Regions from separate parts of the Vreelandella piezotolerans genome, predicted to be linked through region 1. Evidence: predicted binding sites of a transcription regulator. Region 1 holds the regulator's gene; each other region holds the start of a gene.
The links. The regulator sigma-54, encoded in region 1, starts transcription at its own class of promoters, with help from an activator protein. The targets are predictions, from matches to a motif close to TGGCACNNNNNTTGCTNT.
Positions count from the first base shown of each region.

Region 2: the regulator sigma-54 is predicted to act here: its motif matches at 2,695-2,712, upstream of GYM47_RS16550 (urease accessory protein UreD).
Region 3: the regulator sigma-54 is predicted to act here: its motif matches at 4,724-4,741, upstream of urtA (urea ABC transporter substrate-binding protein).
Region 4: the regulator sigma-54 is predicted to act here: its motif matches at 6,418-6,435, upstream of GYM47_RS15575 (NCS1 family nucleobase:cation symporter-1).

Region 1 covers NZ_CP048602.1:2,332,195-2,339,667, forward strand. The annotation lists gene mlaE (lipid asymmetry maintenance ABC transporter permease subunit MlaE) at 1-699, opposite strand, end outside; gene GYM47_RS10760 (ATP-binding cassette domain-containing protein) at 700-1,521, opposite strand; gene GYM47_RS10765 (KpsF/GutQ family sugar-phosphate isomerase) at 1,792-2,778, shown strand; gene GYM47_RS10770 (KdsC family phosphatase) at 2,821-3,363, shown strand; gene lptC (LPS export ABC transporter periplasmic protein LptC) at 3,363-3,935, shown strand; gene lptA (lipopolysaccharide transport periplasmic protein LptA) at 3,944-4,438, shown strand; gene lptB (LPS export ABC transporter ATP-binding protein) at 4,450-5,208, shown strand; gene GYM47_RS10790 (RNA polymerase factor sigma-54) at 5,314-6,729, shown strand; gene hpf (ribosome hibernation-promoting factor, HPF/YfiA family) at 6,827-7,135, shown strand; gene ptsN (PTS IIA-like nitrogen regulatory protein PtsN) at 7,140-7,473, shown strand, end outside.
Region 2 covers NZ_CP048602.1:3,607,873-3,615,345, forward strand. The annotation lists gene ureC (urease subunit alpha) at 1-988, opposite strand, end outside; gene GYM47_RS16540 (urease subunit beta) at 1,100-1,408, opposite strand; gene ureA (urease subunit gamma) at 1,432-1,734, opposite strand; gene GYM47_RS16550 (urease accessory protein UreD) at 1,769-2,653, opposite strand; gene GYM47_RS16555 (DUF2946 family protein) at 2,995-3,366, shown strand; gene GYM47_RS16560 (PepSY-associated TM helix domain-containing protein) at 3,493-4,854, shown strand; gene GYM47_RS16565 (copper chaperone PCu(A)C) at 4,884-5,417, opposite strand; gene GYM47_RS16570 (diguanylate cyclase) at 5,463-6,836, opposite strand; gene urtE (urea ABC transporter ATP-binding subunit UrtE) at 7,012-7,473, opposite strand, start outside.
Region 3 covers NZ_CP048602.1:3,618,045-3,625,517, reverse strand. The annotation lists gene GYM47_RS16620 (ATP-binding protein) at 1-366, shown strand, start outside; gene GYM47_RS16615 (response regulator) at 398-1,129, shown strand; gene GYM47_RS16610 (tripartite tricarboxylate transporter substrate binding protein) at 1,374-2,369, shown strand; gene GYM47_RS16605 (tripartite tricarboxylate transporter TctB family protein) at 2,477-2,959, shown strand; gene GYM47_RS16600 (tripartite tricarboxylate transporter permease) at 3,008-4,507, shown strand; gene urtA (urea ABC transporter substrate-binding protein) at 4,886-6,238, shown strand; gene urtB (urea ABC transporter permease subunit UrtB) at 6,335-7,473, shown strand, end outside.
Region 4 covers NZ_CP048602.1:3,403,058-3,410,530, reverse strand. The annotation lists gene GYM47_RS15600 (ABC transporter substrate-binding protein) at 1-603, opposite strand, end outside; gene preA (NAD-dependent dihydropyrimidine dehydrogenase subunit PreA) at 780-2,123, opposite strand; gene GYM47_RS15590 (NAD(P)-dependent oxidoreductase) at 2,120-3,499, opposite strand; gene hydA (dihydropyrimidinase) at 3,538-4,977, opposite strand; gene GYM47_RS15580 (nitrilase-related carbon-nitrogen hydrolase) at 5,012-5,878, opposite strand; gene GYM47_RS15575 (NCS1 family nucleobase:cation symporter-1) at 6,493-7,473, shown strand, end outside.

The DNA of each region.
Region 1 (7,473 bases):
GGAAGTCGGCACGAGGTCATAGCCTTGAAACACGGCGATCCAGGTTACGACGAGGGCAAACACCACGCTTTTGATCATACCGTTACCAACATCGTCGAGAAACGACACGCTGGCCTGCATGTTGCTCCAGTACGAGCCCTCGAACACGCCCAGCCACTCGACACCGACCAAGTAGCCGCCCCAAATGCCCACGACACTGAAGCCCACGGTCAACATCGGTAACGCCACGAAACCCGCCCACAGCCTAGGCGCCACCACACGCCGCAGCGGGTCGACGCCAATCATCTCCATACTAGTGAGCTGCTCGGTGGCTTTCATCAGTCCGATTTCGGCGGTCAAAGCAGACCCGGCTCGCCCCGCAAACAGCAGCGCAGCCACCACAGGGGCAAGCTCACGCAGCAGTGAGAGCGCCACCATTTGGCCCAGCGCCTGTTCGGCACCAAAATCCACCAAAATGGTATATCCCTGTAGCGCCAGCACCATGCCAATGAACAGCCCCGACACGAGGACGATGGCCAGCGACAGCACTCCGACGAAGTGCATTTGGCGCATCCAAAGCGACCACCCTTCCCGTGACGGCACGCCTATCGCCGACTGCGCTAGAAACACCGTCGCGCGCCCCAGCGCCTCGACGACATCGCAGCTTTTTCGCCCCAGACGGGCCACGCGCGACGCATATTGTGTCAATTTGCCCTGCATCTACCCTGCCTTTGTGACTGAATCGTGACCGAAGATATCCCGGTGAAGTGGGTCTGCGGGATAGTGAAACGGCACGGGACCGTCTGGCTTGCCGTGCATGAATTGGTTGACGCGAGGATCCTGGTTCGTTTCCAGCGTGCTGGGGGTCCCGTGAGCAACGACTTGACCATCGGCGATCAAGTAGAGGTAATCCGCGATGCTCAGCGTCTCTTTGATGTCATGCGACACTACCACCGAGGTGAGTGACAGCGCCTGATTGAGCCGTTTGATCAGTTGCACCAGCACGCCCATGGAAATAGGGTCCTGGCCGACGAATGGCTCGTCGTAGAGTATTAGCTCAGGGTCGAGTGCCACGGCACGCGCCAACGCCACCCGACGCGCCATCCCACCGGACAGCTCGGCGGGCGTTAGGTGCTTCGCGCCGCGCAGCCCTACCGCCTGAAGCTTCAATAGCACCAGATCGCGAATCATTGCGTCCGGCAGGTCCGTATGAACGCGCAGCGGAAACGCAACGTTTTCAAAAACGTCCAAATCCGAAAACAGGGCACCGCTTTGAAACAGCATGCCCATGCGTTTGCGCAGCGCGAATAGCGCTTTACGTGAGAGCCGATGCACGTCCTGCCCATCGATGAGGATACGTCCACGGTCGGGTGTGAGCTGGCCACCGATGAGCTTCAACAACGTCGTCTTACCGGTACCGCTTGGCCCCATGATGGCCGTCACTTGCCCGCGAGGTATGGTCATGCTGACACCGCGAAAAATTTCGCTCTCACCACGGGAAAAGTAGATGTCTTCGACCTGTATGAAGGATACATCCGTCATATGATGTTTGACCTTCCTCGTTGATGCCAGAACGCGTCAGTATAAACCGACAAGCCACAGGGCAGTTTAAAAAACAGTGTTTTCGAAATAGTATCGAACATCATGATCCAACGCTACTCTCAACAGCAGCGACGCTAACAGTGAGCGCACCATCGTTCATGCAATGGAGCCCTCCATACCATCGACGACCTTGTCGTGATTTAGCTAAATAGCGCCGCAAGATGTTATTCTTACCAGCTACCCATTCACATCATGAAAACGAGACATGCCATGGGCCAGCCACTCTCTACACCCAGCCAACTGCGTGAAAGTGCGCTGCGCACGCTGCAAATCGAGCAAGCAGCCATCGGCGGCCTCCAAGCCAAGCTAGACGACCAATTCGACCATGCCTGCCAGCTCATTCTCGCCTGCCAAGGCCGCGTGGTGGTGACCGGCATGGGCAAGTCGGGTCATATTGCAGGCAAACTGGCTGCCACGCTGGCAAGCACCGGTACGCCCGCCTTTTTCGTACACCCAGGTGAAGCCAGCCACGGCGATCTCGGTATGATCACCCGTACCGACGTAGTGTTGGCGCTCTCTAACTCCGGCGAAACAGCTGAAGTCACGGCGCTACTCCCTCTACTTAAAAGGCTTGGCACCCCGCTGGTGAGCATGACTGGACGTCCAGGCTCTACCCTGGCACGCCACGCCGATGCCCATTTGGACAGCGGCGTCGAGCGTGAAGCCTGCCCGCTGGATCTTGCCCCGACAAGCTCGACCACCGCCGCGCTAGCACTGGGGGACGCCCTTGCCGTGGCCTTGCTTGAAGCACGTGGCTTTACAGCGGAAGATTTTGCGCTCTCTCATCCGGGAGGAAGCCTCGGCAAGCGGCTGCTGCTGCGAGTTCGCGATCTCATGCACGACGGCACGCGGCTGCCTCAGGTTGCATTGGGTAGCCCGCTACGCGATGCGCTTTTAGAGATCACACGCCAAGGGCTTGGGTTCACCTGCGTCATCGATAGCGAAGGCCGTTTGGCAGGTGTATATACCGACGGTGACCTGAGACGCACATTGGACCAATTTCATGACTTGCGCGATGTGCGAGTCGACGACGTCATGACGCGCCCAGGCAAACGCATCGGTCCTGACGTGCTAGCAGCCGAAGCGGTACGTATTATGGAAGATAGCCGGATAACCGCGCTGGCCGTCGTCGACGAGCAACAGCGTCCCATCGGCGCGCTACATATGCATGACTTACTGGCCAGCGGTGTGATTTAACTGCGTGATAACGCTTTTTGCCATGGATGTTAAGGAGGCTATATGGCCCTACCCGATGCACTACTCGACCGGCTCCGCCGCGTAAAACTACTTGCGCTAGACGTAGATGGCGTTTTGACGGACGGCCGACTCTACTTTCAAGCCGACGGCATCGAGATCAAAGCGTTTCACACTCAGGATGGGCATGGCTTGAAACTGCTCAAACGCGTTGGCATTCATGTGGCGCTCATCACCGGCCGCGATTCGCCGATGGTCAGCCAGCGCGCTGCGGCACTAGGTATCAGCCATGTGCATCAAGGCTGCGAAGACAAACTCACGACCCTGAGAGCCCTCTGCCAGCGGCTGGATATTACGCTCGAACAAGTCGCTTACTGCGGGGACGACCTGCCAGACTTGGCACCCATCAAGCGCGCAGGCGTTGGCATCACGGTCCCCAATGCACCCGATTATATGCATACCCACGCCGATTGGATCACCGAACGGCTGGGCGGGCACGGCGCGGTGCGTGAAATTTGCGATACGCTGCTCACCTCCCAAGGGCATTGGGATGCCGTACTCGACACCTATCTTCACAGGCACTCATGATGGGCGTAAAGCTCAGAAAACGAGTTTGGGTAACGGCACTGGTCGTCGTCCTGGGCATGCTTTTGGTTTGGCTCGACCCGCGCAGCGCCCAAGAGCGAGATATCGACGAGCAAGCGCGCGCTCAGGAGCCAGGTCATGTATTAGAGAATGCCGAAATCACCCTATTTGGGGAATCGGGGGCGATTCAGCAGTCGCTGGTCACTCCCCGGCTAGTGCATACACCTCAAACGGCCATGACAGATGTCGTGTCGCCACGTGCTACGCTGTTCGATAGCGAACAGCGGGAGTGGTTGGCGACCGCGGATACCGGCACCCTGAATACCGATACTCAGGCCTTGACGCTGCGCGGGTCTGCCCGGCTGCTCGCGCCTGAAGAGGGTTGGCAGCTCGATACACAGCAACTCAACTACGATGGCGTGACCCGCCACGCCTGGAGCACTACGCCCGTGCTGTTGCAGCAGCCCCCTCAGCGTATGGAAGCTTCCCGCATGGACGTTTGGCTGGATGACAGCCAGGTCCGCCTGACCAACAACGTGCGCGGCGTGCATCCGCCGGCCACTCGTACCCCCTAGGAGTCGCGATGAATGCCTCTCTCCGCACCACCCTCTTTGCTTTAACGCTACCGCTGGCGACGGCTGCCATGGCGCAAAGCCAAGCACCCATCGAAGTAGAAGCCGACCGCCTGGACCTCGACCAGCGCGCGGGCACCGCAGTTTACTCAGGTAACGTGGATATTCGTCAAGGCGAAATGCAATTGCGCGGCGAACGCGTAGAGATTCAGCGCAATGATGCAGGGGAACTTTCTCAAGCCATTGCCACGGGTGAGCGTGCCTACTTGCGCAATCGTCTCGACGACCAGGAGACCCCCATGGAAGGTTGGGCGCGGCGCATCATCTATCACGTCGCCGAACGCCGCGTGGAGCTGATCGACCAAGCCGAACTGACCCAGCAAGGCGACCGCTTTCAAGGGGGCCGCCTGGAGTACTTCATCGACCAGGAAGTGGTGCAAGCTCGCTCCGACGTGAACGGTAGCGACAACCAGCGCATTCGCATGACCCTTCAGCCGGAACAATAGGGAGCGCCCACGTGGCAGCATCAACGTCTGCAGATTCCGCACCTGTCAAAACGCTCTACGCCCACCACCTAGCAAAGAGCTACAAACGCCGCCGCGTCGTCAAGGACATCAACCTGGAAATCGCCCAGGGCAGTGTCGTTGGACTGTTGGGCCCCAATGGAGCCGGTAAAACCACCTCGTTTTACATGATCGTCGGACTGGTCAAATCCGATGCGGGCAATGTGGGTATCGACGATCTGGATTTGACCCACGCGCCCATGCACGAACGCGCCATGGCAGGCATTGGGTATCTTCCCCAAGAGGCCTCGATTTTTCGCAAGCTCTCGGTAGCCGATAACATCATGGCCATCCTCGAGACGCGCAAAACGCTCGATCGCAGCGCCAGAGAAGCTCGCCTGGAGTCACTGCTCGAAGATTTTCATATCACCCATATTCGTGACAACCTAGGCATGAGCCTCTCAGGAGGCGAGCGCCGTCGAGTAGAGATCGCGCGGTCGCTGGCCACCGAGCCCGCGTTCATTCTACTCGACGAACCCTTTGCCGGGGTCGACCCTATTTCGGTCGGCGAAATCAAAACCATTATCCGTGCACTCAAAAAACGCCACATCGGCGTCTTGATCACCGACCACAACGTGCGTGAAACCCTGGATATTTGCGATATCGCCTACATCGTTGGCGATGGCCACATCATCGCCAGTGGGAACGCCCAGGAGATTCTCAATAACCAAAAGGTCCGCGACGTCTATCTGGGCGCTGATTTCCGGCTCTAAACCGAGGCCTGACCAAACTTTTCTTTTAGTGGCATGCTTATTGCACTTGCACGTAGCCATAACTCGCTCTAGGGTGGAGCTTTCTGATTAACGAGTGGTTCTCAGATGGTCATGAAAGCTTCTCTCCAATTGCGTATCGGCACACAGCTGACCATGACACCCCAGCTGCAACAGGCCATTGCCCTGCTGCAGCTCTCTACGCTGGACCTCCGTCAAGAAATTCAGCAAGCGCTTGACGCCAACCCTATGCTCGAGCAAGAGGACGAGTTTGGAGAGCAGGCAGTCAGCGAGCCGCAAGAGGCCGAGTGGTCTGACAGCATTCCCAACGAACTCTCCGTCGACAGCGACTGGTCGGACACCTACCAAGACATGGGCAGTCTGAGCGGTGGTAGCGAAGGACCCGACTTCGAGCGCCAAGCCGCTGGCCAAAGCCTTCATGGCCATTTGCTGTGGCAACTGGCCATGACCGATGTCAGCTCACGGGAATATGCAATTGCGGAGAGCCTGATCGATGCGCTGGACGCCAATGGTTATCTTACCCAGCCGCTCAACGACATTCGTGAAGGGCTCAAAGCACAAGGTCATGACGGCTTGAGCCAACGGGAAGTGGAAAATACCCTACTGCGCTTGCAGCAGTTCGAGCCGACCGGCGTATTCGCTCGCGACCTGCGCGAATGTCTGATGCTTCAACTTGCTGCGTTGCCGGAAGACACCCCGCTATTGATGCCAGCCAAACGGCTGGTACGACAGTTTTTGGAGGCGCTAGGCAAAGACGATATGCGCCTCCTCAAGCGCCGTTTGAGCCTGGACGATGAGCAGCTGGATGACGTCATTCGATTAATTCGCAGCCTCGATCCCCGACCCGGCAGCGCCTACGGCGTGACCGACGATAGCTACATCACTCCCGATCTGGTCGTGCGCCATGACAACGAAGGCTGGCATTTAGAGCTCAACCCGGACGCTCTTCCACGGCTACGCATCCAACCCGACTACGCCAGCTTGATCAAACGCGCCGACAAGAGCCAGGACAACCAGTTCTTGAAAGAGCACCTTCAAGAAGCGCGCTGGCTGATCAAAAGCCTCTCTAGCCGCAATGACACCTTGCTGCGCGTGGGGCGTGAAATCATCGCTCGCCAAATTGGCTTTCTAGAGCACGGCGAAGAGGCCATGAAGCCGCTGATCTTGGCCGACATCGCCGAAGCCGTAGAGATGCATGAGTCGACCATCTCACGCGTGACGACACAGAAGTTCATTCATACACCGCGTGGCGTGTTCGAGTTGAAATACTTTTTCTCCAGTCAAGTCAGTGGCCAAGACGGCGGCGACAGCCACTCGAGCACGGCCATTCGCGCACGTATCAAAAAGCTCATTCAAGAGGAGCCCTCAGGCAAACCGCTCTCCGATAGTCGCTTGGTGACGCTTCTCGAAGAGGGCGGAATAAGCGTGGCACGACGTACCGTCGCGAAATATCGCGAGTCGATGGGCATTCCCTCTTCGAGCGAGCGCCGCCGTTTACGCTAGTTAAACGCTTGGTCGTGACAAACTCACCGCAAGGGCTTTGCAATAGCGTAAAAAGGGTTACAATCGAAGTACAGCCCGATGGATAAGGAGCACGTCAATGCAAGTAAACATCACTGGTCATCACGTTGAACTGACTGACGCCTTGCGTGACTACGTTAACGAAAAGCTGGAACGCGTCGAACGACACTACGACAATATCACCACGGTACAAGTGACCTTATCTGTCGAAAAGGAGCGCCAGCAGGCAGCGTGCACGCTACATGCCGCTGGTGCTGACCTTCATGCCGAGGCACTCGATAACGATATGTATGCCGCCATCGATGCCCTTGCGGACAAAATCGATCGTCAACTCGTCAAACACAAGGAAAAAGCACAAGCTCGCGCTCAAGGCGCAGGTGTGCGTTAACTCAATGACGTTGGAAACCATTCTCCCCCCGGAGCGCGTGCTTTATGACGTACCCGGGGGCAGCAAAAAGCGGGTGCTGGAGTTTTTCAGCACCTTCATCGCCCAAAACACGCCCAGCCTTGACAGCCAAGAAGTGTTCAGTCGTTTGATTGGGCGCGAGCGTCTTGGCAGCACGGGGATTGGCAACGGTGTTGCCATTCCCCACGCAAGAAGCCCGCACTGCAGTGCCCCCATTGCTGGCTTTTTGAAACTGGCGGAACCCGTCGATTTCGATGCCATCGATGGGGACCCGGTCGATCTCGTGTTCGTTTTGCTGGTGCCTGAAGAAGCCGATGACA
Region 2 (7,473 bases), 1.3 Mb from region 1:
GAATATTGGGGTCCAGGTGGTGGCACACCATGAGCATATCCAAGTGCTCGTCGATGGTGTTCACCGTGTAGGGACGTGTGGGGTTGGTGGAGGACGGAAGCACATACTCCTTGGAGCAGGCGGTGAGAATGTCCGGGGCGTGACCGCCGCCTGCGCCTTCGGTGTGGTAGGTGTGGATGCCGCGCTCTTTGAAGGCCGCCAGGGTGTCTTCCACGAAGCCGGATTCGTTGAGCGTATCGGTGTGGATGGCGATCTGCACGTCGTACTTTTCCGCCACGCTCAGGCAGTTATCGATAGAGGCCGGGGTAGTCCCCCAGTCTTCGTGGAGTTTGAGGCCCATGGCACCGGCTTCCAACTGCGCTTCGAGCCCCTCCGGCAGGCTAGCGTTGCCCTTGCCGAGCAGGCCGATGTTCATGGGCAGATCGTCCACTGCTTGCAGCATCTTGCCAATGTGCCACTCGCCGGGGGTGCAGGTGGTGGCGTTGGAGCCGGTGGCGGGGCCGGTGCCGCCGCCGAGCATGGTGGTGACGCCGCTCATCAGCGCTTCTTCCACCTGCTGGGGGCAGATGAAGTGGATATGCGCGTCGATGCCGCCTGCAGTGAGAATTTTGCCTTCGCCCGCGATCACTTCGGTGCCAGGCCCGATCACGATCTCAACATCGGGCTGGGTGTCGGGGTTGCCGGCTTTGCCGATGGCGGCGATGCGGCCGTTTTGCAGCCCCACATCGGCTTTGACGATGCCCCACCAGTCCAGAATCAGCGCGTTGGTGATCACGGTGTCCATCACCGAGGCATCCTGGCGCTGGCTTTGGCCCATGCCATCGCGGATCACCTTGCCGCCGCCGAACTTCACTTCTTCACCGTAGTGGGTGGCGTCTTTTTCGACTTGGATCCAGAGTTCGGTGTCGCCTAGGCGCACGCGGTCGCCTACCGTGGGGCCGTACATATCGGCGTAGGCTTGCCGACTGATCTTGTTTACCGATTTCATATTTGCCTCTGCCTCAAGCGTTGAGTCCAGTGCTGGGCGGTCATCGGCTGTGTGAACAGTCACCCAGCCGATGCCCGCCCTACCGACGGTTGTTCTTTATTAATCCGTTGGCTAATCGAGCGGCCCCATCACATCGCCACGGAAGCCGTAGATTTCCCGCTTGCCGACGAACGGTATCAGCGTGACGTCGCGGGTTTGGCCAGGTTCGAAGCGGATGGCGGTGCCGGCGGCGACGTCCAACCGGTAGCCACGGGTCTTGTCGCGGTCGAACACCAGCGCCGGGTTGGCCTCGGCAAAGTGGTAGTGGGACCCCAGCTGAATGGGGCGGTCGCCGGTGTTGGCCACCTCGACGGTGATGCGTTCTCGGCCCGCGCACAGCTCGATATCACCTTCTTGCAACTGATACTCACCGGGAATCATGGCGCTCTCCTAGCGGTGGACGGTTAATTGATTGGGGTGTGAACGGTGACCAGCTTGGTACCGTCGGGGAAGGTGGCCTCCACCTGCACTTCATCGACCATCTCCGCCACGCCCTCCATCACGTCGTCGCGGGTCAGGATCTCGCGGCCGTAACTCATCAAATCGGCCACGCTCTTGCCATCCCGTGCGCCTTCCATGATCTCGAAGCTGATCAGCGCCACGGCTTCGGGGTAGTTGAGTTTCAGGCCGCGCGATTTGCGGCGTTCGGCAAGCTGAGCCGCGGTAAACAGCATCAGCTTGTCTTTGTCTCGTGGGGTTAACTCCATAGGGCTGCTCTCCAGCAGTGCTCGAAAGATAGATTCAGGTTAGCCAAATACGCGGCGTGTGCGCCTTGCGCTCGATCCAACGGGGCCGCAGTAGGTGCCAGGCCTGCTCACACAGCGCCCAGGCCTCATTTCGGGATGCACCTAAATAGCGCAATAGCAGTACGCCATGGCGAACGGTCACCGCCCAGCGGGAGTTGCTCGGCAGCGCTTCACGCAATGCTTCAATAGCCGCAGCGGCATCGTCGATGCCCACCGCCCAGAGCGTGGCCTGCACCGTTGCGCCGCCTTGGCCCCAGCGGCCCACAAAGCGTGGGTGCCCGGGGTCGAGCGGCTGGCGTTCAAGCCACAGCGGTTTGCCATCCAGAGTCAAGCGAAAGTGCTGCTCGATGCGCCCGGAGACATAGGGCAGGTCGCTTGCCGGGCGGCCGAGGGCCATTACCTCCCAGCCTAAGCAGCGGGCTCGGCCCTGTAGCGCGATATGGGTGCGCTGAGTGCCCTTTGAGCCATCGAACGCGATGGTTTCCTGGGGCAGCCACTCCAAGGCGCCGCCCTCTTCGACCGTCAGCTCGGTGTTCTGGGTCCAAGCCACACCTTGGCTGTCAGCTTTGTAGAGCTTGTTGGCAGCGGGGGTGGTGAGCAGCGCGTGTGCGCCGCGCTCGACATGGGCACGAATGGTCAGCGCATCGCCGCTCACCAGCCCCCCGGGCGGGTGTAGTACGTATACGTGGCACGCCTCATGGCTGCCCTCTGGATAGAACGGGCGCTGCACCCGTAACGGTCCTTGGTGGCGCGCCTGCACTAGCCGGGTAACACCATCGCGATGGGCAAAGCGTAGCGCCAGCGAGGCGGCCCAGCGGCGCTCGGCATCGAAACGGTGGCCTGAATCGGCGGCGGGTGGGGCAAGTTCGCTCAGCATCATGGGGCGCTATCGCTTCCTTGTGGATACATCATTGCCTTACGAATGCAAAGAGTGCGCCAAAATGGTGAAAGCGTGGTATCGGCGCTGCGCAGCCACCCACATCGCGGTCTACCTCTACCGACATGCGTTTCATTACCGCTCTCAAGCACCAAAAAAGAGCACCGCCATCCGATATTGCACCAAATAGTCTCAATGACCGAAGGCGTCCTTCGCGGCAATACACCACAGCGTTCATATACGGCACTGAGTGCGCTGCTCACGCGTCAAGCTGTACAATTCTCTCTCTTTAAGCCGCTTACAAAGCATAGTGTGAGATGCGACCTTTCCGCTCGGCAAATTCCATGGGGTACCGTATAGCGCTCTACTTGGCGTTCGCGGCGCTCTTTCTGGTATTTGCCGGGCCGCTCCTCTCGCAGTTTCAAGCGCAGGGCCACGCTACCGCGCATGCCCATGGCCAGCATGCCACGCATTCTACGACGTCGCCCGCCCCGTCGCCGCACGACCATGATCCGCTCCACCGCTGGTATCACCCCTGTGATTATTGCGGCTTATGGCAGCATACGCCGACCGCCCCTCAACACTTACCCGCCATTGGCAGCACGGCATTTCCATCGCGTACACCCCTGCCCTCGGTGTTCGCTTCGCGCGCTGCAGTGTCACGTCACTATCCCCACGCTCACTCCCGCGCCCCACCGTCGCCACGCCTCATTTAACGCACCGATCTTTCCCCTTTGCCACCCCATGACGGGCCACCCCATAACGGGTGTGGCTAACCACTTATTTTGCCCGTGACGTCGCTGGTACGCCCGGCGCGGCGCCACGGGCACTTGGAGCGTTGTATGACGATGCCGTCTTCCCAGGTGGCGCGCAAAGCGTCACTCGATCTGTATCGCGCCGTTTGGCGCTGGCACTTTTATGCAGGCCTGTTAGTCCTGCCTTTTTTGATTACTCTGTCGCTGACCGGAGCGCTTTACCTGTTCGATGACGAGCTGGATGGCCTCATCCACTCCGATCTCAAGCGCGTGGAGGCACAGCAGGACGTGCAGCTACCCGCAACGCTCGTGAGCGCCGCGCTGCAGGCGCACCCCGGCACGGCGGTGAAGTACACCTCCCCCACCACGCCGGAAAGCTCGGCTGAAATTACCGTCAATGCCCTTAGCGGAGAACGGTTGGCCGTCTATGTGAACCCGTACACTGCCGAGGTGCTGGGCTCGCTGGATGACCGGGGCACGGTGATGTGGACCGTGCGCTACCTGCATAGCTTTAAATTTTTCGGGCAAACGCCGCGCAAGCTGATCGAGATGGCCGCGGGCTGGTCGATCTTGCTGGTCGCCACGGGCATCTATCTGTGGTGGCCACGCAAAGGTAGCGGCGGCGTGGTGCGCGTGCGCGGCAAGCCCAAAAGCCGCGTATTCTGGCGCGACCTGCACGCGGTGCTGGGGCTCTTTGTCGGCGGGTTTATCGTCTTTCTGGCCATTACCGGCATGCCGTGGTCGGGGGTGTGGGGCGCGCAGGTGAATGAGTGGGCCAACGGCAATAACTTTGGCTACCCGTCCGGCGTGCGTGTTGAAGTGCCGATGTCCAACGCCTACCTGAGCGACCAGGGCAGCACGAGCTGGTCGCTGGAGCAGGCGCAAGTGCCGGAATCGACACCGCCCGCCGCGCCCACCCCGCGCATTGGGTTGAACAACGCCGTGGCGCAGCTGGAAGCGCTGGGCTTGCAGCAGGGCTACACGGTCAACCTACCTACCACGGCCGCCGGGGTGTACACCGGCTCGATTTATCCCGATGACTTGTCCCAGCAGCGCGTGGTCCACCTCGACCAGTACAGCGGCAAGCCGCTAATCGATATGCGCTACGCCGACTACGGCCCGCTCGGTCGCTGGCTGGAGTTTGGAATTAATGTACATTTGGGGCAGGAGTTTGGGCTGATCAATCAGCTCGTGCTGCTGGCGGTGTGTATCGCGATCATCGTGATGTGCGTGGCGGCCGGTGTGATGTGGTGGAAACGCCGTCCTTCGGGGGGCATGGGCGTGCCGCCCTTGCCCACTGATAAGCGCGTGTTTCGTGGGCTGATCGCCATGTTAGTGATAGGCGGCGTGCTGTTTCCGCTCGTTGGGGCGTCGCTGCTCGTGATGCTGATCATCGACTGGCTGATCGTGCGGCCATTGCAAGAGCGCCGCCCCGCTCGCCAAGGCTAGCGGGGCGGTAGACTGACGCGGCGGGCTGCTTAGTGCGCCGCGTGATTATGGCCATGACTATGACCACTTTCATGGTGGTGACCCTCTGGAGACTCCCCTACGGGCAGCACCCGAAGCTCGATCTCCATCGGCTCGGCGTGTTGGAACTCCAGCGTCACGGGGACGGGCTCACCCTCGACGATGGGTGAGTCCAGTTCCATCAACATCAAGTGCAAGCCGCCCGGCGCGAGCGTCACGCTCCCACCTGCCGGTAACTCGATGCCACCGGGCAGGGGGGCCATGCGCATCACATCGCCGTCCATCTCCATGATGTGAATCTCGACACGCTCGGTGACCGGACTGGTCGCTCCTATCAGCATGTCGTCGCCATCGCCGTGATTGGTAAGGGTGACGAAGCCACCGCCCGCCCCCGCTCCCGGCGGCGTGGCACGGGTCCAGGGTTGCTCCGCTTCGATAGCGGAGTGCCCTGCCATCGCCTCAGAGGAATCGCCACCGTGATGGGCCGCCAACAGCGGGGTACTCATCATCAACAGTGCTGTAAGTAGCGTAGCGCGCATCGACATGGTGTTCTCCGTAGATAAATGACCGAAACAAGGCAGACAGCGATATTACTCAGTGGCAGCGGCCACCACCACCCGGTCGCGCCCACTGCGTTTCGCTTGGTACAGCGCTTGGTCGGCACGCTGCATCGAGCGCTGGTAATCGGGGTGACCATCGTGCAGCGTGACACCGATACTCACCGTGACGTTCAGCAGCGTATCGGCAGCGGCCAACATCGGCTCTTTGGCCACGGCGTGGCGCAGCCGCTCGGCAAACAGGCGGCTACCGTCTTGGTCCGTATCCACTAGCACGATCAAAAACTCTTCACCGCCCATGCGGAACACGTAGTCACCGCCCCGGGTCGAGCGGTCGAGAATGCTGGCCACCTGCTGCAGCACATGGTCGCCCGCGTCATGGCCGTGGGTATCGTTGATCGCCTTGAAGTGATCGATATCCACCATGAGAAGCGCAAAACACTTTTCCGAGTGGCGCGCGATCTCTATTTCACGGTTCAGCACCACCGAGAGGAACTTGCGATTGAGCAAACGCGTCAGGCTATCGCGGCCTGCTTCGAGCCCCGAGGCGCGATCCAGAACGTCATCCAACAGCATCAAGATCGTGCGAGCCGCATCGCGAATGCTGCTCAACGCGGTCAGGCGACGCTGGCTGTCTGAGTCGCCTAGCTGGGCGAGCCACTCCTCGTCCACGCGGCGAACATGCCGTGAAATGGTGGTAATTTCCGGCGCGCCCTCAAAGGCGTGACACGCCTTGTGGTGATACCAAAGCCCAAACTCGGAACTGGCTAATCGGGGTAAAGCCGTCGTTGCCTGCTGCGCAGCGACGGCAAACATCAGTGCGTTTTCCCAATCGAGCAGCGCCGAACGCTGCCGCTCGCGCTCATCGCCGATGCTCTGGGTCAAAGAGAACAGCTTATAGGCTTCTTCGGTGCGGGTATTGCGATTGTTGGCCACGGAGTAGGCGTGGCTCATGATTTCCATCGCCATATCGATATGATCGGACACATACACCGCCGCCTCGCCGGAGGAGAGTTCCGCCCCCAGGGTAGCGTGAATGTGCGCATACAGCGCCTGCTTCAACTGTCGCGCGCCGTTGAGCACTAAATTCACGGGAATATCGATACGCGCATGCACTTGGCCAACCTTTTCCTGCTGCTCGACCAGCGATTCGAAATCCGCATGCTCGACGGCAAACATAGCACTGAGCCAGCGCTGCATGGAGGGGTGCAGCCGGTTTTTTACCTGCTCATTGGAGAGAAACAGCGACGCGTGGGGGTCTTCCAACATCACTTGATAAAAATGATCGGCAAAGATATCGCGGCGGGATTCCACCAGCGTCTCCACCGCCTGGCGAAGCGCCACCGGCGTGCGCTCCAGGAGTGCCTGCCACTCGGCAGCGAGCTGATGTTTGTCTTTATAACGCATACCCCACCCAACGATTGTTGTTGAAACTGGCCATGTTACACATAAAACGCAGCGCCAAAACCTACTCAGCGCAGGGTTTTAAGCAAAAAGCCCCCTCTTTTCTACATGAAACGAGAGGGCTATTAGAGTGTGCTCAGTAAACAGGAAAAGAAAGGTTAAAGGGGGTGTGGATAACTCAAACCGTCAAATGCTGCTTGATCAGCTCGTTGGAGAGTTCGCTGATCTCGCCTTTGGCCACCGGACGGCCGCGGTCCATGATGACGAAGCGATCGGCGTATTTGCGGGCAAAGGGCAGCTTTTGCTCGACCAGCAGCACCGTCAGGCCGTCCTCTTTGATCAGTTGGCGAATCACCTGGCCGATTTGGGCGACGATATTGGGCTGAATGCCCTCGCCGGGCTCGTCCAGAATCAGCAGCTTCGGTTCGATCACCAGCGCGCGGCCAATGGCAAGCTGCTGCTGTTGCCCGCCGGATAGGTCACCGCCACGGCGGTGCTTCATCTCCTTGAGCACTGGAAATAGCTCGTAGATGCGCTCGGGAATTTTCTTCAGCCCGTCGCCTCGGGCGGCCAAGCCGGTGCGCAGGTTCTCCTCCACCGTGAGCAGCGGGAATATCTGCCGCCCCTGTGGCACGAAGCC
Region 3 (7,473 bases), 1.3 Mb from region 1:
GAAGTGATGATGAGCGTGGTCGGCAATCTGTTGGATAACGCCTGCCACGCCGCCCTCAACGGGCCGCACGGTGACCAGCCCCAGGTGCGGCTATTCTTTACCGATCTTGGCGAGCAGTTGCTCATCGAAGTGGAAGATAACGGACCCGGCGTGCCCGCCGAGCATGCCGAGTCGATCTTCGTCGACGGGTTCTCCACCAAGACCGGCAAACACCGGGGTATTGGTCTCGCCCTGGTGGCCAGGCTTTGCCGTCAGCATGGCGGTGCGGTGACGCTGGAGGAGAGTGAGCTGGGGGGGGCGTGCTTCATCGCCGTGCTGGATCGCGCGCTATGCGCAGACTCCGCCAACTCTTCCCTGACTTCATGACGAGCACACGACGATAATAAGAGGACACCGCATGTCTACGACGCAATACGGCATTTTGGTCGTCGAAGACGATTTTCGCATTGCCGATATCCATCGCGCCTTCATCGAGCAGAGCGAAGGGTTTTACGTGGTCGGCATGGCGCGCAACGGCAGCGAAGCCAAGGCGCTAATGGCACAGCACGCCGCCGATATTCAGCTCATTTTGCTCGATGCCTACTTGCCCGACGTGGAGGGGCTCGAACTACTCTGGGCTATCCGACGGGATCATGTTCATGTGGACATCGTCATGGTCACCGCCGCCAAAGAGGTGGAAACCATCAGCGAAGCGCTGCGTGGCGGCGTGTTCGACTACCTGATCAAACCCATCGAAGCGACCCGCATGAACCAGATGCTGGCCCGCTTTCGCCGTGAGCGTGAGGCGCTGGCCAATCGCGCGGAAATGAGCCAGGACGAACTGGATCACGTGCTGTCCCGGATGACGCCCAGCGAGCCCACGCGCACGGCAAGCCGAACGCTGCCCAAAGGTATCGACCGCTTGACGCTGCGTCGGGTCGTAGACGCGCTGGCCTGCGAGTCCGATTCGCTCACGGCCATGCAGGTGGCGCGCACCATGGGGGCGAGCCGCTCGACGGCGCGTCGCTATTTGGAGTTTTTGGTCGCCGAGCAGGCCGTCAGTGCCGAGCTGGGCTATGGCGATGTAGGCCGTCCCGAGCGGCGCTATCGGCTATTGAGCGCCGCCAAAGGATGGCTGGAAACGCTATGAGCAGCACAGCGTGAACAAAATGAACAAAACGCACAAAAAGAACAGTTTGTCGTTAATGGCCATAAGCTTGTCGAGGAGGGTGGCACTCTTCTAACGTTCAGGGCGTAACCACACAAAGCTAATCATCGAGTGCCAAGCGCTGCTGGTTAGCCGTGCTTTTGGTTCGTTCGGCGCACACAACAAACCGCGCCCACCAAAACACCGTTTGAACAATAACGCCTGAACAAAAACGTGGAGAACGCCAATGACTACGCTTTCCTTGAAGCGCATCGCCGTGCTGGCCCTGCCGATGGCGGCCCTGGCCATGACGACCGCTGCCCAAGCGCAGGAGTGGACGCCGAGCAAGTCCATCGAATTCATCGCCCCCGCCAACCCCGGCGGCGGTTGGGATACGCTGGTACGCACCATGTCCCGCGTGATTCAGCAGGAGTCTCTGGCAGACGAAAGCTTCGCGGCCATCAACGTACCCGGCGGCGGCGGCGCAGTGGCGTGGGCCCAGGTCGCCCGTGATAGCGGCAACCCGCATAAACTGTTTGCCACCAGCCCGCCGATGATTCTGGTGCCGCTGGCAGGCGCTTCCCGCTATGACCACACCGACTTTACGCCGATCGCGCGAATCAATACCGATTACTCCATCATCCTGGTGGCGGCGGACTCCGAGTACCAAACCCTCGATGACCTGTTCGAAGCACTCAAAGCCAACCCCGGCCTGAGCGTAGGCGGCGGCAGTGCGCCTGGCTCCATGGATCACATTTCAATGGCGGGCCTGGCCTCGGCAGCGGGAATGGAAGCGTCTGCAGTGAACTACATTCCGTTCTCCGGCGGTGGCGATGCCATGACCAACCTGATGGGCGGCCACATCGAAGCGGTGATCGGCGGTGCCGGTGAAGCGGTGGGTCAGTTAGGCGAAGGCAGCCAACTGCGTGCGCTGGGCGTCTCCTCCGAAGAGCGTCTGGGCGGCGGCTTGGCCGACGTGCCCACCTACCAAGAGCAGGGCTACGACTACACCTTCGACATTTGGCGCGGTGTGATGGGCGCGCCAGAAATGCCGGAAGAGGCGGTCGAATATTACGAAACGCTGTTTGCTGACATGCTCGAAACCGACGCATGGCGCGAAGCCAGCGACCAGCTGGGCTGGATCGATGCGTACCAGAATAGCGAAGAGTTCGGCGCCTTTCTGGATGAGCAGCAAGAGCAGTTCAGCAGCGTGCTGACCGACCTGGGCCTGCTGCGCCAATAAGCGCCAACACCCGTTAGCGATACGCCGGCGGCCAAGCGCCGCCGGATGCGTCTATCTGTTACCGCGAGAGCCAGCGCGTCAGCGCTGGTGTCTTCGGAGAAATCCCAATGACTCGATTGAATATCAACCAGTGGCTAGCGCTCGTGCTGGCGCTAGTGGCGGCTGTTTACTTGGCCATGGCCTGGCAAATTCCGACGTTCCCTCTGCCGCGCCCAGTGGATTCGGACCTCTTCCCCAAAGTGCTGGGTGTGTCGCTGCTGATTCTGGCTGCGCTACTGTTTTTCGAGAAGCCGAGTGCCATCGCTGGGGCCGATGAGATCGACCATGAGGCCACCCGAGGTCCGCTCCTATTCACTCCCTGGGCACGCGTCATCGTGACGGCACTGGCCATTGCCGCCTATGCCTTCTTGCTGGTGCCGCTGGGTTTCGTGCTGGCCTCCACGCTGCTGAGCGTGGGGTTGACCGCCTATTACGGCTATCGACGCCATGGCGTCAACCTGGCGGCGTCGCTGGGCGTGGTACTGGCCCTTTACCTGACCATGACGCGGGTAATGGATGTTTATCTGCCCACCGGCTTACTGCCGTTCTAAGCAGGTGTGCAAGCGCACGCTTAGCAGGCTTTAACGAGAGACACTCCCATGGATGCCTTGAACAATCTGATGTACGGCTTTGGCATCGCGCTAGAGCCCATCAATATCGCCTACGTATTTGCCGGTGTGTTTGCCGGTACCATCATCGGCATGCTGCCCGGCCTAGGGCCGATCAGCGCGCTGGCCCTGATGATTCCGATTACCTTTGCCATGGAGCCCTCCTCCGGGTTGATTCTGATGGCCGGGGTCTACTACGGCGCCATCTTCGGCGGCTCGACCTCCTCCATCCTACTCAACGCCCCGGGCGTGGCGGGCACGGTGGCTACCTCCTTCGATGGCTACCCGATGGCCAAGCAGGGCATGGCGGGTAAGGCGCTGGCCATTGCCGCTTACGCCTCCTTCATCGGCGGCACGGTGTCGGTGATCTTTTTGATGCTGGTGGCCCCGCTGCTTTCCAAAGTGGCGGTGAGCTTTGGCCCGGCTGAGTACTTCGCCCTGATGGTGCTGGGCTTGACGGCGGTCGTATCACTGTCGGACAAGTCGCTGGTCAAAGGCCTGATTGCGGCGGTCGTCGGCGTGATGATTTCGATCGTCGGGATCGACACGCAAACCGGCACCGAGCGCTTTACCTTCGACTCGATCCAGCTGCTCGACGGGATCGACTTCCTGGTCGTGGCGCTGGGTATCTTCGCCCTGGCGGAAGTGTTCTACATGCTGCTACGCGGCGGCGGTGGTAAAGAAGTGCCACGCAACGTGATCGGCTCGCTGAAGCTGAGCCGTGGCGAAGTGAAGAAGATCGCTGGCCCCATCAGCCGCAGCTCCGTACTGGGCTTCTTTACCGGCGTATTGCCGGGGGCGGGCGCCACCATTGGCTCCTTCCTGGGCTATAGCATGGAGAAGCGCCTGGCGAAAGATGGCGACACCTTTGGTCAAGGCAACATCAAAGGCGTGGCCGCGCCGGAAGCGGCCAACAACGCCGCGTGTACCGGCTCGTTCGTACCGCTGCTGACGCTGGGGGTGCCGGGGTCCGGCACGACGGCGGTGCTGTTGGGCGCGCTGCTGGTGATGGGCGTCACGCCTGGCCCGATGATGCTGGAGCAGCGCCCAGACGTGTTCTGGGGCGTGATTGCCAGTATGTACATCGGCAACATCTTCCTGCTGGTACTCAACCTGCCGCTGATTCCGCTGATCGCCAAAATCCTCGACCTGCCGCGCCCGCTGCTGCTGTCGATGATCCTGATCTTCTGCATGATCGGCGTTTACGGCATGAGCTTCAGCGTGTTCGATCTGCTGCTGCTACTGGGCTTTGGCCTGTTGGGCTTGGGTATGCGTCTGTTTGGCTTCCCCACCGCGCCGCTGATTCTGGCGCTGATCCTCGGCAACATCATGGAAGAGTCCATGCGCCGGGCGCTGCAGATCTCCGGCGGTGACTGGACCACCTTCATCGACAAGCCCATCTCGCTGGCGCTACTGGTGATTGCGGTGCTGTCGCTGGGGCTGCCGCTGCTCAAAAAGCGGCGCAACAAAGCGGCCACCGCTGCTAACTGACCCGCTATGGCGGAACCCTAAAGCGTCCTCGCGTCTGCGAGGACGCTTTTTTTATGCTATATCACCGCCTGTGGTGCAAAGCATCTTGTTGGTGCATGACAACCGTGCATGCGCGCTACTGTATTGCGCTATTTTGGTGCTAAGTGGCCTGGAGCATGTTTTTTGTATACGGCTAAGTGGTTGATTGTGTTTTTAATCATGGTCTTTGTTCCACATTGGCGCACCCCTTGCAGTGTGTAGAGCGACGTGTGAAGAACGAGCAGCAACTCGCTACCCACGAGTGGACGCACCAAGTGCTCCGTCGCCTCGATAACGACAACGCTTGGCCGCGGTACCCCAAACACGAGCCCCAACCATAAGGGGCGCAAGGAGGTTCAAGTGACCACACTGCAGCGCAAGACACACCCTCGTACCCTTAGCCGTTTCGCTACTGCCTTGATCACCGCCGCCGTTATAAGCGCGAGCGCCCAAGCGGTCGCCCAAGATGACGACCCCATCAAAGTCGGTATTCTGCACTCGCTCTCTGGCACCATGGCCATCAGTGAATCCACCCTGAAAGACACCGTGGAAATGCTCATCGAGCAGCAGAACGAGGCCGGTGGCCTGTTGGGCCGTCAGATAGAGGCCGTGGTGGTCGACCCTGCGTCCAATTGGCCGCTGTTTGCCGAACGCGCCCGTGAGCTGCTGGCCCAGGAAGAGGTGGATGTGATCTTCGGCAACTGGACCTCCGTCTCCCGTAAAGCGGTGCTGCCTGTGGTCGAAGAGCTCAACGGCCTGCTGTTCTACCCGGTGCAGTACGAGGGCGAAGAGTCGTCGGAAAACGTCTTCTACACCGGGGCTGCCCCTAATCAGCAGGCCATTCCTGCCGTGGAGTATTTGATCAACGAAGTGGGCATCGAGCGCTTCGCGCTGATCGGTACCGACTATGTCTACCCGCGCACCACCAACCGCATCTTAGAAGCCTTCCTGAAAGATGAGCACGGTGTGGCGGAAGAGGACATCATGGTCAACTACACGCCCTTCGGCCACTCGGATTGGCAGAACATCGTCTCCGAAATCCGCCGCTTTGGCGAAGAGGGTAAGCCCACCGCCGTGATCTCTACCATTAACGGCGACGCCAACGTGCCGTTCTACCGCGAGCTGGCTAACCAGGGTATCGACGCCGCCGACATTCCGGTCATCGCCTTCTCGGTGGGCGAGCAGGAACTGTCCGGTATCGATACCGCGCCGTTGGTGGGCCACCTGGCCGCCTGGAACTACTTCATGAGCGTGGATACCGACGCCAACTACGACTTCATCGATGCCTGGATCGAGCATACCGGTGACGAGATGTCGGTGACCAACGACCCCATGGAAGCGCACTACATCGGTTTCAACATGTGGGCCGAAGCGGTGCGTAAAGCGGGTACCACCGACGTGGACGCGGTGAAAGACGCGATTATCGGCGTGACCGTGCCGAACCTCTCCGGCGGCTATGCGGCGATGATGCCCAACCACCACATCACCAAACCAGTGCTGATTGGTGAAGTTCAGGATAACGGGCAGTTCGATATCGTTTGGCAAACGCCCTCTACCGTGGCCGGTGATGCGTGGTCGGACTACCTACCGGGCTCCCGCGACCTGATCGCCGATTGGCGCAAGCCCATGGAGTGCGGCAACTTCAACGTTGTGAACGGCTCGTGCGGGGGTAGCACCGCCGCAGAAGAAGCCGAAGCAGCGCTCGCCGAATAACGCTCGCCGGGCAATCCTTGCCCCTACTGTGCCTGTTTATCGGTGCAGTAGGGGAGCACGCTATCTCCCCTCTTCGATCACCAAAGGAAGAACCCCATGAGGCGTTTCCTTTCCTTGGGGCTACTGTGTCTGATGCTACTCGGCACCGCCTTGACGGCGCAGGCACAAAGCAGCTCCTCGACCCCCGATGACCAAGCAGCCCTCGCGCTGTTGACAGCGCTGGATGTGGACTCCTACCGCGATAAAGGCGACGCCATTACCGCCATTTTGCAAAGCGACGACGAGCGCGCCCGCGACTGGCTGCAGGCGCTGCTGGATGGCCGCCTGCAGCGCACCGACGATGGCCGCTTCGTGCTGGTGCTGGATAATCGCGGCCGCGACTGGCCGGTGGCCGATGCGCTGACCAACGAGCCGCTGGGCGACATGTCTCGCCGCGACTTGGACCGCATCGGCATCAACAATGCGCTGCGTAACCAGCTGCGTAGCGCCATTGCCGTGGTGGATCTCTACTCCCCCAACGTCGAGCGCCGCCGCACCTCCGCCGACCGTCTGCTGGGTGAAGTGGACGGCGAGCTTGCCGAGACGTTGGCACCGGTGATTGCCGACGCAGAAGATGAGTACGTGCGCACACGCTTGGCGCAAGCGGTGGCGATATACCGCGCGGAACAGGGTGAGATGGCAGGCGTAGAAGCCCTCACCGGCAGCCTACACCCGCGAGCTCGCGTGGCGCTGGGCCGTGCGGCGAACAGCGACGACGCTGTTGTTGCCGATGCAGCAACAGCGGCGCTGGCTGGCATTGAGCAGCAACTCAAGATCAACCGCGGCCTGGAGACGCTCTACTTCGGCTTGAGCCTGGGCTCGGTGCTGGTGCTGGCAGCCATTGGCCTGGCGATTACCTTTGGCGTTATGGGCGTGATCAACATGGCCCACGGCGAGCTGATGATGCTGGGCGCTTACACCACTTGGATGATGCAGCAGCTGCTGCCGGGCCAGCCGGGGCTGGCGCTGATTCTATCGATTCCGGCGGGCTTTATGGTGGCCGCCCTGGTAGGCATTGCCATCGAGCGGGGTGTGATTCAGTTCCTCAAAGGCCGCCCGCTGGAAACCTTGCTGGCCACCTTCGGTATCAGCTTGATTCTTCAGCAGCTGGTGCGCACGGTCATTTCACCGCTCAACCGCACCGTGGTGACGCCGGAGTGGATGAGCGGCTCGCTGGTGATCAACGACGCGCTCTC
Region 4 (7,473 bases), 1.1 Mb from region 1:
TTCGCCGTGTACCTCGGGGGTGACACTCTCGGGCATATTCAGTGTTGCAATGCCCAATACGTCATGGACCACCGGGTGCTGATTGAGCATCAGGTTACCGCCATTATGGGTGACGACCAGCGTTGTCGGCGCGTCGCTCAACGCTTCTCTTTGCTGCTCGATCTCGGTATGCAGCGTGGCGAGCGCCTCTTCCGCGTTATTTTCTTCGCCTACCTGACGAGCGAGTTCGCGCACGTTGGCATCGAAGGCGGTCAGGTAATCATCGCCCGTCAGGCTGGTATTGAGCAGCGGAGCAATCTCGCCCAATTCCGCTTCCCACTCGGCTTGACGACCGGTGTAAAGAATCAGGGTCGGATCGGTGTGTTGCAGTGCCTCCATCTCCGGCGAGCGCAGGCCGCCAATGTCGTTATAAGCGTCGGCAGCGTACTGGTCGAGATAGCTGGGCAAACTCGTTTTCGGCACGCCTACGACCTGCTCGTGCGCCCCTAGGGCGTCCAGCGTATCCAAGCTGCCTAGATCAAACGTGGCAATGCGCTGGTCCGCGCTCGCGGCGGCGCTGACGCTGGCCAGCAGCAATGTGGCAGCGATGGCTTTTACTGTCATGTGGCATCCTTTTCTTTGAGAAATATAGCTATATGCAATATTTTCTCATCATCGCAGTAAGTCGAGGCGTTGTCGTGTGCCACTGGGGGAACGGTAGGTTGCAGAAAATGCGACCGCCTCTTTATCAAGAGGCGGCCGTGTCGACCTGAGTCGGCGTAGGTGTGGCTGAGTAGCGCCTAAGAGGCGACGCGGAAGGGGTTGCGCGGGTCGTCGTCCCAGGCGAGGAAGGGTTTGCCGGTTTCCTGAGGCACCATGGTGATGCAGCTCTCCACCGGGCAGGTGATTTGGCACAGGTTGCAGCCCACGCACTCGTCTTCAATGACCTCGTAGCGGCGCGCGCCGTCCTGCTCGGTGAGCTTGGCAATCGACTGGTGGGAGGTGTCCTCGCAGGCGATATAGCAGCGGCCACACTCGATGCACAGGTCCTGGTCGATATGGGCGATGGTCTTGAAGTTGATGTCCAGGTGCTTCCAGTCGGTGGTTTGCGGCACCGCCTTGCGGGAAAACGCCTCGGTGGAGTCGTAGCCTTTTTCCGCCATCCAGCGGGAGAGGCCGTCTTTCATTTCCTCCACGATTCTAAAACCGTTGAGCATTGCCGCGGTACATACCTGCACGCTGCCCGCGCCGAGTGCGATGAATTCCGCGGCATCCCGCCAGGTGGAAATCCCGCCAATACCGGAAATGGGCAGCGTGGGCGTGGCCGGGTCACGGGCAATTTCCGCCACCATGTTCAGGGCGATAGGTTTCACCGCGCTGCCGCAGTAGCCGCCGTGGGTGCTCTGGTGGCCCACGGTGGGTTTGGCGACCATGTTGTCCAGGTCGATGCTGGTAATGGAGTTGATGGTGTTGATCAACGAGACCGCATCGGCCCCGCCCCGCAGCGCCGCCTGGGCGCCCACGCGAATATCAGTGATGTTGGGGGTGAGCTTGACGATGACCGGCTTGGAGTAGTGCTTTTTACACCAGTAGGTGACTTTTTCGATCAAATCCGGGTTTTGGCCCACCGCCGCGCCCATGCCGCGTTCCGGCATGCCATGGGGGCAGCCCAGGTTGAGCTCGATGCCGTCCGCGCCGGTCGCTTCCACCCGCGGCAGGATATACGCCCAGGCTTCCTCGTTGCAGGGCACCATGATGGAGACGATCAGCGCACGGTCCGGCCAATCCTTCTTCACCTGGGTGATCTCTTGAAGGTTGATCTCCAGCGAACGGTCGGTAATCAGTTCGATATTGTTGAAGCCGATCACCTCGCGGTTTTTGCCGTAATGGGCCGAGTAGCGGGAGGAGACATTCACGGCAGGCGGCTCTTCACCGAGGGTTTTCCATACCACGCCGCCCCAGCCCGCCTCATAGGCGCGCACCACGTTGTAGGCTTTGTCGGTGGGCGGGGCCGATGCCAGCCAGAAGGGATTGGGAGCTTTGATGCCAGCAAAGTTCACCGATAGGTCGACGCCGTTCACCACGCTGTCGCCGCTGTTTTTCTTGCCTGGAAAAGAGAGGGTGTTGAAAGGTGTGGTATTCATGCGGCCTCCTGCTGGGCGGCGAGCGCTTGATGAATGGCGTGGGCGGCCAGCTTGCCGTGCTGCACGGCTTGTACGGTGAGGTCCTGGCCGGGTTTTACGCAGTCGCCACCGGCATACACGTTGGGCAGTGAGGTTTGGAACATTTCATCCACGTGGATGCGCTCGCCATCCCGGGCCAGTTCGGCGGCGGTGGCATCGCGTAGGCTGTCGCCCGCAAAGCCCTGGCCGATGGCGGTGAAAATGGCATCCGCCGCGATCTCGAAGGTCTCACCCGTGGTGGAGAGGCGGCCCTGCTGCTCGGTGGTGTTGGCAAAACGCATGCCTGCCACCCGCCCTTGGGCGTCCAGCAGAATTTCGTCCGGCTGGGCCCAGGTCACCATGCGCACGCCGTTGGCCTTGGCGATCTCCTGTTCGTGGTCGGTGGCAGACATCGCCTCAGTGCCACGGCGATACACTAGGGTGACCTCTTTAGCCCCCAAACGCGCCATTTGCGTGGCCATATCGATGGCGGTATTGCCTGCGCCAATCACGATACAGCGCTTGGCTACGGCCAGGCTGCCCAGGTCATCGGTTTGGCGCAGGGGTTTGATGTAGTCCACGGCGGGCATCAGGCCCGGTGCATCTTCGCCGGTCAGCCCTAGCGTACGGCTGGCGCCCAGCCCTAATCCCAGGAATACGCTGTCGTACTGTTGGCGCAGGGTGTCGAGAGTGAGGTTGTCGCCCAGGCGTTGGCCGTACTGGAGGTCAATGCCGGCAATCCCCAGCAGAAACTCGACTTCCTTGCGGGCAAAATCGTCGGTCATCTTGTAGCGGGCAATGCCGTACTCGTTGAGCCCGCCAGGCTTTTGCTCGGCCTCGAAGATCGTTACCTGATGGCCCAGCATGGCCAAGCGATGGGCGCAGGAGAGCCCCGCTGGCCCCGCGCCCACCACGGCAACATGGCGGCCAGTGCTGGCGGCCCGCTTGAAGGGGTGGCTATCGAACTGCATATGGTCGGTGGCGTGGCGCTGGAGCAAACCGATCAGCACCGGCTGGCACTCGGCGTCGTGGTTACGCACGCAGCTGCGCTCGCAGAGGATTTCCGTAGGGCACACCCGGGCGCAGCTGCCACCGAGGATATTGGCTTCCAGAATGGTTTCTGCTGCGCCATTGATGTTGTTGTCACTGATCTGACGGATGAAGCTGGGAATGTCGATGTCCGACGGGCAGGCCTCGACGCAGGGGGCGTCGTAGCAGTAGAGACAGCGCTGGCTTTCGATGATGGCCTGGCGCGGCGTCAGCGGCGGATGAAGATCGCTGAAGTTGCTTGCCAGCGTTGCTGGGTCGTAGGTGCCGACCTCTTTTGCGTTGGGCAGATGATCAAGTGAATGGGTCACGGTCGTTTCTCCATGGCTCTGTTCTGAGAAAGGGCGGGTTAGCGCGTTACCGCCATGGGTGCGTTTAGCTCGGCACGTTTGGCGAGTAGTTCAAACACACCGGGGTAGGCGGGACGTTCTAAATAGCGCCCCGCACCGCGCTCGGCGTACAGCTCCCCGTCGCGCCATGTCCACTTGCCCTGGCTGATGGTATGGCGGGCAATGCCGCGTACCGTCTTGCCCTCGAAGATATTGAAATCGACGTTCTGATGATGGGTCTTGGCTGAAATCGTGCGGGTGCCGTTGGGGTCCCAGACCACGAGGTCGGCATCGGCACCCACCTGGATCGCCCCTTTGCGCGGGTAGAGGTTGAAGATCTTGGCGGTGTTGGTGGAGGTGACCGCTACGAACTCCTGGGGCGAAAGCTTGCCGCTATTCACCCCTTCGTCCCAGATAACCGCTAGGCGGTCTTCCACACCCGCGGTGCCGTTGGGGATCTTGGTGAAGTCATCTTTACCAGCGGCCTTCTGCTCTTCGCAGAAACAGCAGTGGTCGGTGGCGGTGGTTTGCAGGTTGCCAGATTGCAGGCCGTGCCAGAGCGCTTCTTGGTGGCCCTTGGGCCGGAATGGCGGGCTCATCACATGGGCGGCGGCAGTGGCCCAGTCCGGGTGCTGGTAAACGCTGTCATCGATCACCAGATGGCCCGCCAGGCACTCGCCAAACACCGGGTGGCCCTGCTGGCGGGCGTAGGCGATTTCATCCACCGCGTCTTTGGTGGAGACATGCACCAGGTAGACCGGTGCGCCCAGGGTGGAGGCAATACGAATGGCACGGCTGGCGGCTTCGCCTTCCACCTGCGGTGGGCGAGAAAGCGGGTGGGCTTCCGGGCCGGTGATGCCTTGGGCCAGCAGTTTCTGCTGCATGTGGTAGACCAGCTCGCCGTTTTCAGCATGTACGGTGGGCACCGCTCCCAGCTCCAGGCAGCGGGAAAAGCTCTCCACCAGAATGTCATCGGTGGCCATGATCGCGCCCTTGTAGGCCATGAAGTGCTTGAAGCTGTTGACCCCGTGCTCGCGTACCAGGGTGCCCATCTCCTCTTTGACGCTCTCATCCCACCAGGTGATCGCCACGTGAAAGGCGAAGTCAGTGGCGGCTTTCTCCGCCCAGCCCTGCCAGGTTTCGAAGGCTTCCAGCAGCGACTGGCCGGGGCTGGGAATCACGAAGTCGATGATCGTGGTGGTGCCGCCCGCCATGGCGGCGGCGGTGCCGGTGTAGAAGTCTTCGCTGGCCACCGCGCCCATGAAGGGCATCTGCATGTGGGTATGGGGGTCGATGCCGCCAGGCATCACCAATTGGTGGCTGGCATCGACGATCTCGCAGCCTTCCGGCACCTCCAGGTCGGTGCCAACGGCGTGGATTTTGCCGTCGACACACAGCACATCGGCGCGGTAAGTGTCAGCGTGGGTGACCACCGTGCCGCCCTTGATCAATAAGCTCATGGTTCGCTCCTGTCGTTGTGTTTAGCCAGCAGAATCATTCACCGTCGGTGAGGCGGGTGTAGGTCTCGGGGCGGCGGTCGCGGAAGAACTGCCAGTTGTTGCGCACCTCGCGCACCATATCCAGGTCGATCTCATGCACCAGCAGCTCGTCTTCTGTGGCGCTGGCCTGGGCCTCGATCTTGCCGCGTGGGTTGACGATGTAGCTGGAGCCGTAGAAGTCGCCGATATTCCAGGGCGCCTCGGTGCCAACCCGGTTGATCGCGGCGATGAAGCAGCCGTTGGCAGCGGCAGAGGCGGGTTGCTCCAGCTCCCATAGGTATTGGGAAAGACCGGCCACCGTGGCAGAAGGGTTGAAAATCACTTCGGCGCCGTTGAGCGCCAGTGCCCGCCAGCCTTCCGGGAAGTGGCGGTCGTAGCAGATGTACACGCCGATCTTGCCGTAGGTAGTATCGAAAACCGGCCAGTTGGATTGCCCCGGCTTGAAGAAAAACTTCTCCCAAAAGCCAGCCACCTGGGGAATGTGTGTCTTGTGGTATTTGCCCAGGTAGCTACCGTCAGCGTCGAATACCGCCGCCGTGTTGTAGTAAACGCCGGTCTCGGTCTCTTCATAGATAGGGACGATGATTACCATGCGGTGCTCGGCCGCGAGCTTCTGCATCATCTGGCAGGTGGGGCCTTCCGGCACCCGCTCGGCGGCGGCGTACCACTTGCTGTCCTGGCTGGGGCAAAAATAGGGCTGATTGAACACTTCCTGGAAGCACAGCACCTGCACGCCTTGCTCGGCGGCTTGCTGAATCATGGGCAGGTGCGCTTCGTTCATCGCGTCACGAATGGCGCCGGGTTCTTGATCAGTGCTGGTATTCAGGGCCATCTGAATCAGGCCAATCTTCATTTTCTGCATGGACTACCCCTCTTTTGTCATAACGCGCCGACCATCCGAATGGATGGGAGGTCAGCTATGGGTGGCTTTTCTGCCGGTATCGATGAGTGGCGGAAAAGATCGCTAGGCGTGTCATGACATCGACTCATGGTCGACACTTATAATTGTTAGCAAAGCTGTCATGATAGACAGTTTTTTGAACATAGCGCTGATTGAAGACGTTTTGCAAGAAGTTTTTATAAAAAGCCTGGTTGTCTTTCAAGTGACTGTTTTTTCTGTTTTTTAAATTTTAAGTTGGCCGTTTTTATCAATTTGGTGAGATGCTGCACTATTATGGCGTTTCTTTTTTATGATTTTAAATCAATAGTTTGTGTTTTGTATTTTTATTTTCATATTGATTCTTTGCATTCTTATGGTGCGTTTTATGAATATGCCGCTACCCTGTTTAGTAAGTTTTAATACCCGTTGCTATAACAACAATGATGTAGAGAGTTTCTTTTTTATATATGTCTTTTTAGTCAGCTTTGTGTTCAATGAGTTAGCGGTGAGTGTGTGGTTTTGGGCACGCTTATTGCTGGGTAACCTGTTGAACCTTTGAAGATAAAAAAAGCAATGGCGAGGCTAAGGAGACAACGATGACGGCAGCGAAATCTCGAATGATCGATCAGCAGGGGTTGGTCGAACTGGCAGTGGAAGACGATGTACGTGAAAGCGCCCGCTTCAACGAGGATATTGCGCCCACCGAAGCAAAAGAGCGTACCTGGAGCAAATGGAACATTGCGGCGCTGTGGGTCGGTATGTCGATCTGCGTACCCACCTACACCCTGGGCGGCGTGCTCACGGCCTACTTTGGGCTGAGCGTTGGCGAGGCGCTGTTGGCCATTCTGCTGGCCAACGTGATCGTGCTGATTCCGCTGACGCTGAACGCTTTTCCCGGCACCAAATTCGGCATTCCCTTTCCGGTGGTGCTGCGCTCTTCGTTTGGTATCCTGGGCTCCAACGTGCCCTGCCTGGTGAGGGCGCTGGTGGGCTGCGGCTGGTTTGGCATTCAAACCATGTTTGGCGGGCTGGCCATTCACCTGCTGCTGTCGGCGCTGTTTCCCGCCTGGGCGGCGCTGGGAGGTGTCGGCGAGGTGATTGGCTTCTTCGTGTTTGGCGCCATGAACCTGTACGTGGTGATTCGCGGGGCCGAGTCGATCAAGTGGCTGGAAACCCTGGCAGCGCCGCTGCTGCTGGCCGTAGGGATCGGGTTGATGATGTGGGCGTGGCCGCACATGTCGATGACCGAGCTGCTGGCCCAGCCGCCGTCGCGCCCGGAAGGGGCTTCGGTGTATGGTTACTTCTTTGCTGGCCTGACGGCCATGGTGGGCTTCTGGGCAACGCTGTCACTGAACATTCCTGATTTCAGTCGCTTCGCCAAGAGCCAGAAGGACCAGATCGTCGGGCAGATCCTGGGCTTGCCGTTGACCATGTTCTTCTTTGCTGCCCTTGGTGTGGTGCTTACCGCAGCGTCTGAGTCGCTGGTAGGACAGACCATTGCTGATCCAGTCAATTTGATTGGGATGATTGACAGTCCTGCTTGGGTGGTGCTGGCGATGGTATTGATCATTATCGCG